2 regions of the Achromobacter sp. GQ309 genome follow, and region 2 is predicted to be linked to the other one. Evidence: riboswitches for the same ligand, from Rfam matches in the RefSeq annotation. Region 2 holds a riboswitch; the other holds the start of a gene.

Region 1 (4,840 bases), on a different contig from region 2:
GCAGTGAGCTTGAACTGAATCACCAGATTGTCGAACCGGATGGCCCGCCGGCGAGCATCGGTATGAATCGTGACGTGCGCGGGCACGGCATGAGTCAGTCCCAGATCGTTCGCGGCGGTCATGCCATCGACCAGCAAACGCAACTGATCCCGACGGGCGATCGCATCCAGCACCGCGCGATAGTCCGGGACTGCGGCCTTTTTCGTCAGGCTGTTTACTCTGGGCCGGTCATACAACCCACGGTCGATCCGGCGCAATTTCCCCGCGGCAGCAAGGCGCTGCAGCGCCTTGTCCACCGCGTCGCGGCCACCCAGGTGGGCGAAGTCAGCCGCGCCCCAGACATGGCCGGGCCTGGCGGCCTCCATGCTGGCCACAATCTGAGTCTTGATATCGTTCATAGGGCATCCTTGTCCGATATTTGTATATCTTTTTCGGACAGACGGCAAATCTGTCCGAAATTTGTAGGCCAATTTCGGACGGTGTGATTACTACGCCCCCCTCAAACCGTCTCCTTATCCAACCGCCGCACCGCCGCGCTCAGCGTCGAGAAATCAAACTCCTTCCGTCCGCGCATCACCCGCCGGATCAGCACGGTCGTTACCACCGGCACAAACGCCGCCAGCAGGAACGATTCCAGCAGGAAGGTCGGCTTATCCCCCGGCGCGGGGAAGAAGAAAAGGCCGGCGATCAGCCCCGTGATGGTGGCCGTGGTCGCCGTGAATCCATCGTGCTTGCGGCTGAAAAGCCCGTAAAACACCGGGAAGGCGGCGGCCGAGCACAGCAGGTCGGCCAGCAGGAACAGGTACAGCACGCTGTAGCCTTGCGACGCCACGATCATCACGGGGATCGCCATCAGCAGCACCAGCCACCGCGCCAGGCGCTTCATGGTGGCGCCGCCGGCGTTGGGCATCAGGCGGCGCAGGTCGACCGCAATGATGCTGGACACCGCGCTGATGGCGGTGTCGGCGGTGCTCATGACCAGGGACAGGCCCAGCGGAATCAGGGCAATGACGAACCACGCCGGGGCGTGCGGCATGATGACGCTGAACAGCGCGATCGAGCTGTCGCCCTCGGGCGCCAACCCGACAAACGCCAGGCCGAACAGGCCCATCAAAAAGATGAAAGGCGCCACCAGCACGCCGCCCAGCAGAAAGCCGTTGCGCATCGTGCGGGTGTCGCGGGCGGCGTAGATGCGTTGCCAGTTGCCCTGGTGGAAGATGCCGGTCAGCAGGATCGCGACAAAGAAGGTCAGCCCGGCCTTCACGCCCACCGGATCGGTCAGGTCCAGCAGTTGCGGGGCCTTGGCCTGCAGCGCTTCGATGGTCGGCAATGCGCCGCCAGCCGCCTGCCAGCCGACCACGCACAGCACCACCAGCAGCGGCACGATGATCATCATCTGCACCTGATCGGTAAAGATGGACGAGCGCAGGCCGCCGTAGGTCGTGTAGAGCAAAGTCGTCCCCATCACGATGGCCGCGGTGGCCCACAGGGGCACGGGCGCCAGCATCGCGACCAGCTTGGCAATCGCCGTGACCTCGGCCGACAGTGCGATGAACAGGTAGAACAGCATGATGAAGAGCGCCAGGCCGTACATGGGCCGGCCGTAGCGCGCCATCAGGAACTCGGTCAGCGTGTGGCCGTGCGGAATCAGTTCGCGCATGCGCCGGCCCAGCGGAATCATGACCAGGCGCGGCGACATCGACCCGAGCGCGTAGCCGATCACGGCGGCCAGCCCGCCCCAGGTTGCGGCCTGCGCCGGCGAAAAGAGAATCCATGCGCCCAGCGTGGACGCCATCAGCGTCAGGATCGTGCCAAACGACCCCTGGCTGTTGCGCGCGACGATGTAGTCTTCCAGGGTGCCGCGCTTGCGCCGGGTGTACAGCACGCTGGCCACGGCGAAGCCGCCCGAGAACAGCAGCAGCCATACCAGGGCGGTGGTTTGGGTCAACATGAAGGTCGGTCCTCCCGCGGGCGGCCTGAGGCCGGACGCGTAACGCGGCGGCCCGCCGTCAGGGAGGCCGCGAGATGAATGGAATCAGGGAGGGCGCGCGAGAGACTTGCGGAGTCCTTCCCTTCGCCGGCATTACCCGGATCAGGTTCAAAGGGTTACCGCATAGACGCGGAATCTCAGCCCGTACAGGGCTCCCCCAGGAATTGCCGCAAGGTTAGGAGAGCAGCGCGGCGATGTCAACGCGCGGCGTGAGAAACGTTGGGCCGGGTATGCCGGGCAGGCGCCGCGGCCGCGCAAGCCCCGCCGACCGCAACGGCGCCCGCCCGCCGTTTTATGCTAAGTTCGCCCGCTTGCGGCACCCGCGGGCGTGCCGGACGCGGCAATCAATGACGCAATTGATGACGCAACTGATGAAGCAATCGACGAGCTGATCGCCATGATGCACCTGAACCTGTTCATTTTCGGCTGCGGCCACCATCGCGCGGCCTGGCGCCACCCGGACTCGGCGGCCGAGCGGCTGGGCGACATCAGCTACTACGAAAGCCTGGCCCGCACGGCCGAGCGCGGCAAGCTCGACGCCATTTTCTTTGCCGACGGCCAGTCGATGGACAACATCGGCGACGGGCCACGCTGGTATCTTGAACCGCTCACCACGATGGCCGCGATCGCCCGCGCCACCACCCGCATCGGCCTGATCAGCACGGTGTCCAGCACGTTCTTCACGCCCTTTCATGCGGCGCGCATGGTGGCCTCGCTGGATCACATTTCCGGCGGCCGCATGGGCTGGAACGTGGTGACCTCGATGTTCGATGCCGAGGCGCGCAATCACGGTTACGAAGCCATGCCCGGCCACGACTGGCGCTACGCGCGCGCCGAGGAATTTGTCGACGTTGCGCTGAGGCTGTTCGACTCGTGGGACGACGACGCGCTGGTCATCGACCGCAACGGCCACTTCGGCGTGCCGGACCGCCTGCACAAGATAGATCACCATGGCGAACACTTTCTGGTGGACGGCCCGCTTACCGTGCCGCGACCGCCGCAGGGGCATCCGGTGCTGTTCCAGGCGGGCGCCTCGGATCAGGGCCGCGATCTGGCGGCGCGCCGCGCGGAAGCCATCTATGCCGTGGCCTACGACTTGCCCGCCGCGCAGTCCTATTACCGCGACATCAAGCAACGTGTCCGGGCCGCTGGCCGCGACGCGTTCGTGCCCATCATGCCGGGCCTCGTGACCTATGTCGGCTCGACCGAAGCCGAGGCCCGCGCCAAGCAGCGCGAATTGGACGAACTCCTGCCCGCGGACGCCTCATTGCGCCAACTTGGCACGTTCGTCCTGCAGGATTGTTCGGGCTGGGAACTGGACGCGCCCGTGCCGCCCCTGCCCCCGCTGTCCGAGTTCACCGGCCCCAAAGGCCGTTACGGCACCATCCTGCGCATCATCGAAACCGAGCAGCCCACCGTGCGCCAGTTGCTCGGCCGGCTGGCCGCGGGCGGCGGGCACTGCACGATGGTGGGCACACCGGAGCAGATCGCGGACCGGATGGAACATTGGTTCAGGAACGAAGGCGCCGACGGCTTCAACCTGATGCCCCCGTCACTGCCGGGCGGCATCGACGACTTTGTGGAGCAGGTGGTGCCGGTGCTGCAACAGCGCGGGCTGTTCCGTAAGGACTACGAACACGCCACGCTGCGCGGACATCTGGGCCTGGAACGACCGGGCCGCTGAGAGGGCAGACGCCGGACCGATACGCGTGGCGATCAGCTTGTCTGGGTCAATGGTTCGCGTTCGGTTTCGGGGACACGCGGCCGGGCAGCCGGTTGCGGCCGGCGAGCACGGGTGGCGATCCAGTCGTAAAGGTGAACGCCCGGCTCGCGCATCAAGGCGGTGACTACGCCGCTGACCACCAGCCCCAACACGATCAAGGGTAGCCAGGCCATCATGACGCACGCTTGCAGATTGCGGCGGCCGTACCGCAGGAGCTTGATCGGCACTTCGGCGCGCCGACCACGATGGATTCGCGGGCTACCGCGCACTGCCTGATCTTGTCTTCAATGATGTTGCACATACAAAAACTGCCGTCGCGGGCAAGCATGACTGCCCACGGCGAAAAATCAAAAATGTAATGTAGCGTAGATTATGTTTCTACAAGCTTCACGAAACGGGGTGAAATCAAAATCCGCGTGACTTTATGAACTGCCCGGCGCAGCGCAGGCATGCATGGACGGAACGCCTGACCCTATGCCCGCTACACGTTGGGAAACTTCTCCACGATCTCCAACACGCCGTTGATGACGAACTGCACGCCCATGCAGACCAGCAGGAATCCCATCACGCGTGAGATCGCCTCGACACCGCTCTTGCCGATGACGGCGACGATGCGACCCGCGAAATGCAGGCAGACCCAGAACAAGAGCCCCAGCAGCGCAAACACGATGACCGGGGCCACGCCCACCACCCAACGCGCATAGTCCGGTGCAATGGCCGAATCGACCGACGACGCGCCACTGATGATCATGGCGATCGTGCCGGGTCCCGCCGTGCCGGGCAGCGCAAGGGGCACGAATGCGATGTTGGGGCTCTGGCGCTCCTGCGCGTCGGCCGCGGCCTCGGCCTCCAGGGCGCGCGGCTGGTCCGACGGAAACAGCATGCTGAAGCCGATGCTGACCACGATCAGTCCGCCCGCAATGCGCAGGCCGGGGATGGAAATGCCGAAGGTGTGCATCAGCAGCGCGCCGGCGTAGTAGGTCACCAGCATGATCCCGACCACGTAGAACGCCGCCTGGGTCACCTGCTTCTGCCGTTCCTTGAACGGTATCTGCTGGCCAAGCGACAGCAGCAGCGTCATGGACGTCAGCGGATTGGCCAGCGGCAGCATCAGCGCCAGACCCAGG
Region 2 (4,840 bases):
TTCATACTGCAGCGCATTGCCGGCCGCATACAGCACGTCGAAGTTGAACGTCGGAAAGCCGGTGTCGATCAGATCCTGCGGCGCGACCTGTGCGGGGTCGATCTGCTTGAACTGCTCGGCCGTCTTTTCCAGCCATTGGCGCACGATGTCGCCGCTGACCCGCACGACTTGCAGCGTGTTGGGGTACAGGTACAGGTCGGCCGCGTTGTTGATCGCGACGTTGCCTTGCTTCACATACGTGAAGTCGCCGGGACCGTTGCGCCCGCCCTTGAACGGCGCGGCGGCCGACAGGATCGGCAGGCCCGCGTACGACGGGCTGTTCTTGGCGATGTAGTCCGTCAGGTAATCGATCTGCGCCATGTTGACGATCTGCAGCGCGGACACGTCGCCGGCCAACGCGTAGTACGTGGCCATGTCGAACTGGCTCTGGCCGATCGGCGTCTTCACGTAGTCGATCGTCGCGGCGTGCTCGGCTTGAACCAGCTGCTGTGCGGCCGCGTCGGGCGCCACGTAGGTCGCCGGCGTGGATCCGCTTTGCGCGGTCAGGCGCGTGGAGATGCGCTGCACCTGCGTCGCCTCCTTTTGCACCTTCCAGCCTTGGTCATACGCGAGCTTCAGCGTGATCTGGCCGAGGTTGTTGCCCCACTGGCCGGCCTGCACGGTCGGCACGCCATTGATCAGGCCCTTTGCCAGCTCGACACCGGGTTGCCCCGCGAACTGCGATTTCTCGTTCGTGTCGGGGAACAGCAGATGCTGGTGGCCCGTGATGAGCGCGTCGATGCCGGGCACCTGGCTCAGATAGCCCGCGCCGTTTTCCATGTCCGGGCTGTAGGGCGTGGCCAGGTCGATGCCGCCGTGCGCCAGCGCCACCACCAGGTCCGCGCCCGCAGCCTTCATTTCCGGCACGTAGCGCGCCGCGGTCTCCTTCCAGCCCGTGACTTCCACGTGGCCTTCCAGATTCGCCTTGTCCCACTGCATGATCGGCGGCGGGGCGAAGCCGATCACGCCCACCTTGATCGGCACGTCGATGGACTTGCCCGCGCTGTCGGTGGCGGTGAAGGTCTTTTCAAGCAGCACATAAGGCTTGAAGATCGGCTGCTTGGAGGCCGCCGAGACGACGTTGGCCGACACGAACGGGAACGCCGGCGCCGCGCAATCCTTGGCGCCCGCGGGGTTGGTCTGCGCCGTGCCCTTGGTGATGCCGGCCAGACCGAAGTCCACATTGGTGATCTGCGATAAATAGGGCAGGCCGTAGTTGAACTCGTGATTGCCCATCGTGGCCGCGTCGTACGACAGCAGCTTCATCTGCTTGTAGATCGCGATCATGTCGGAACACTGCACCGGCGACACCAGCGCCTGGTAGTCCGACAGCGCCGTGCCCTGCACCGTGTCGCCGTTGTCCAGCAGCAGCGTGTTCGGATACTGCTTGCGCGCGTTGGCGATCAGCGTGGCCGTGCGGTCCATGCCGTAGCTCTTGTCTTCGGCAAGCTTGTAGTAGTCGTAACCCAGCACATTGGCGTGCAGGTCGGTCGTGCCCAGGATCGCGAGGTCCAGCGTCGTGCCTTGGGGCACGCTGGCCTGCGGCGGGGTCTCGGGCGCGGTGGTGTCGTCGTCATCGTCATCGCCGCCGCAGGCGGACAGGCCGGCCACCAGCGCAAAGCTGGCGGTCACTGCAAAGATCTTGCGTAGGTTTGGCTTCACCGTCTTTCCTCCGTGTTGAAGGGAGGAATTTTGGGGACGGTGTGTGACCTACCCGTGACATGCACGGGGTCAAATCAACGAAGCGGGGATTCGCGAGTCAGGCAATCCGCGTCCAGCGCCGCCAGCGCATCCAGGAACCGCCAGGCGAAAGAACCCGGCCCGTCGGCGTGCACCGCGGCGCGGTCGCCCGCGATGCCAAAGCACGACAGGGCGGCCACCGCCGCCACATAGGGATCGTCCTTCGATACGGCGGCAAAGGCCCCGACCACGGCGCTGAGCGCGCAGCCGGTGGCCGTCACGCGGGGCATCAGCGGCGAACCGCCCGCAATGCGCACCGCGCGCGTGCCGTCCGTGACGTAATCGACTTCGCCGGTGACCGCCACCACGGTCTTGCGGCGCGCGGCGATGTCGTAGGCTGACTGCTCGGCCTGCGCCACGGCGTCGCGGGCGTCCACGCCCTTGCCGGCGCTGTGGCCGCCGGCCAAGGCGATGATCTCGGATGCGTTGCCCCGGATGATGGCGGGTTCAAGGTCCAGCAGTTGTTGGATGGCATCGCGGCGAAAGGCGGTGGCGTGATGCGCCACGGGATCCAGGACCCAGGGGGTGCCGGCTTCTGCCGCGGCTTGCGCGGTCAACAGCATGCTGCGCAGCCAAGGCGAAGACAGCGTGCCGATGTTGATGACCACCGCGCCGGCGAAACGGGCGAACTCGGGCGCCTCTTCTTCGGCGTGCACCATCGCGGGCGATGCGCCGATGGCGAGCACCGCATTGGCCGCGTAGTTCATGGAGACGAAATTGGTCAGGCACTGCACCAGCGGCGCGTCGCGGCGGACGGCGGCGAGCAGGTCCTGAGACTGGTGGGCGAGGGAATGCAGGTCGGGATGCGTCATGCCGGGCGGTCTCGGGGCGTGGGACGCGCATGCGGAGGCACACGCACCATCCCTACGCCAGCGTTATCTGGATCAGGTTCGACGGGTCGCCGTGCATCGTCTGCCATGGCAATGGCAGACCAACGGATTCTCAGCTTCTTGGCGAAGCTCCCCGGGTGGATGGCGTATGTTCCCGGCGGAACCGGGGAGGTGTCAAGCGGCCAATTCGTGCCGGATCGCTTTGCATACTCAATTTGAGGTATTGGCGGGTGCTACGCCTGGTTCACAATCATTGACCCGCCTCTGATCGCCGTGATGAACGCACACGCGACGATATCGGCGGGGCGCCATGACTCCCTATGCAAGCAGGTGACCGCCATGCTGAGTGCAGAACAACTCCAACGCATCTTTCCCAACTGCAAAGCCCCCGCTGCGTGGGCCGACGCATTGGCTCCCGCATTTCAGAAATACGAAATCGAAACGCCGGATCGCATCGCCAGCTTTCTGGCGCAAACGGGGTATGAGTCGGGCCAGTACAACCGGATCGAGGAAAACCTCAATTACTCAACTGCCGCGCGGTTGACCAAGGTGTGGCCAAAGCGATTTCCCGATGAGGCGTCGGCCATGCCGTATGTGAACAATCCGCAAGGACTGGCGAATCTGGTGTATGCGAACCGGATGGGCAATGGCGATGCGCAAAGCAACGACGGCTTCCGGTATCGGGGCAGGGGCATCATCCAGCTGACGGGGCGCAGCAATTACGACTCGGCCGGCGACGCCATGGGTGTCAATTTGCTTGAAACGCCCGAGTTACTGTCCGATCCGAGATGGGCTGCGCTGAGCGCCGGGTGGTATTGGCAGTCTCGCGGGCTGAATGAGTTGGCGGACGACCGTACGCATGACGATGACCTGGAGGATTTCGCCAGGATCACACGGCGGATCAATGGCGGGCTGGTGGGTCTGAAGGATCGTTTTGCGTTGTTCAAGCAGGTTTATGCCGAGCTGATGCGGTGAAGGCGCAGGTCCGCGTCGGCGCTTCGGATAGCCTTGTTCGGCAGCAGTCGGCCCATCCGGAATCGTCAGGTCGCGTGTGGCCAGCGTGACTAGGGTTTGCGGTCGCATTGAAGAAAATGCGCGTCATGCGCCGGCGCATTATTAGTCCGGCATGCTTACGCAGCCGAAGCCATGCAATACAACGCCCGCCCGGCGCAGGGTGCGACGGGCGGGCGGTTTCAATACAACGCGTATTGCAGCTTGAGGTGCTTACGTCGCGGCGCGGAAACGATTGCGCAGATCGCGGATCTGGTCGTGGTTGCGCAGCACGCCCTGATATTGGCGTTCGACAACAGCGCGCACGTTGTCAGGCAGCGTTTCTTTAAGCGCCTTTTCGTAGTCCGCCTTGGCCACGTCCTCGCCTTTCTCGCATTCCTCGAGCAGCGTCAGGTCGGTGCGGCTGGATACCGCCGCCTTGATGTTCGTCCAGCCACGATGCATGGCGCCGGCCACCGTGCCGCTGTCCTCGGGCTCGCCGCCCAGTTGCGTCACCAGGGTTTGCAACTCCGTGGCGCCGGCCGCGCAGTCGCGCGAACGGTTGCGGAACAGCTCCTGCATCTCGGGCGCCTTGGCGTCTTCAGCGGCCGCGGCAAAGCCCTTTTCGCCGTTCTTCGACGTCTCGATCAGATTGTTCAGCACCTTGATTACATGTTCAGCCATGTTGGTCTCCTTGGTTTGGAAGGAACAGGCGGCGCAGGCCGCCTGGGAATTGGAGACTCAGCAAGTGGCGTGCCTGGGTGGGGTTGCGGATCAATCAGCGGGGTAAGGGTCTCGGCGCAGGCCTTGCGGTCAGCCGGGGTGGACAAACGCGTTCACTGCGCGATCAGCTGCGTTTCTGTCCCCCTAGGCTGTGAGCTTTCGGGAGGCCGACATCAACGGGCGATCATTTTGTCTCGCATTCGTGGCGGGCGCTGCGTGGGTGCAGATTCTGCCTACCCTGCCGCCGGCGTACGCGCTGTGGATCCTCGCATGCGGTTGTGCAGGGGCGCTCTGGTTCACGTCGGGGGCAACGCGTCCCCTCGCGGCGACCGGGGCAGCGGTGATGGCGGGGTTGTTGGCGGGCGTGCTGAATGCCGCGCTGCAAGCACAGCATCGCCTTGACGATGCGCTGGCGGAGGTTCACCAAAACGAGGTGTCGCGTCTAGTCTTGCGCGTGGTGGCGTTGCCGGACGGCGACGCGCAGCGTCAGCGCTTTCTGGCCGAACTGGCTGAGCCGG

What was found. Region 2 has a riboswitch for thiamine pyrophosphate ahead of thiM (hydroxyethylthiazole kinase). Riboswitches for the same ligand answer to the same signal wherever they lie in the genome.
Region 1: another riboswitch for thiamine pyrophosphate. It lies ahead of AC6CIE_RS09305 (sodium:solute symporter family protein); the one in region 2 lies ahead of thiM (hydroxyethylthiazole kinase).

What each region holds. Positions count from the first base shown of each region.
Region 1 covers NZ_JCAXDP010000002.1:872,963-877,802, forward strand. Annotated here, with positions in the region: gene AC6CIE_RS09300 (DUF6088 family protein) at 1-398, opposite strand, end outside; gene AC6CIE_RS09305 (sodium:solute symporter family protein) at 500-1,951, opposite strand; TPP riboswitch at 2,053-2,159, opposite strand; gene AC6CIE_RS09310 (LLM class flavin-dependent oxidoreductase) at 2,388-3,674, shown strand; gene AC6CIE_RS09315 (hypothetical protein) at 3,707-3,940, opposite strand; gene AC6CIE_RS09320 (MarC family NAAT transporter) at 4,195-4,840, opposite strand, start outside.
Region 2 covers NZ_JCAXDP010000001.1:735,526-740,365, forward strand. Annotated here, with positions in the region: gene AC6CIE_RS03455 (5'-nucleotidase C-terminal domain-containing protein) at 1-1,701, opposite strand, end outside; gene thiM (hydroxyethylthiazole kinase) at 1,776-2,591, opposite strand; TPP riboswitch at 2,623-2,755, opposite strand; gene AC6CIE_RS03465 (glycoside hydrolase family 19 protein) at 2,949-3,584, shown strand; gene AC6CIE_RS03470 (PA2169 family four-helix-bundle protein) at 3,834-4,283, opposite strand; gene AC6CIE_RS03475 (DNA internalization-related competence protein ComEC/Rec2) at 4,474-4,840, shown strand, end outside.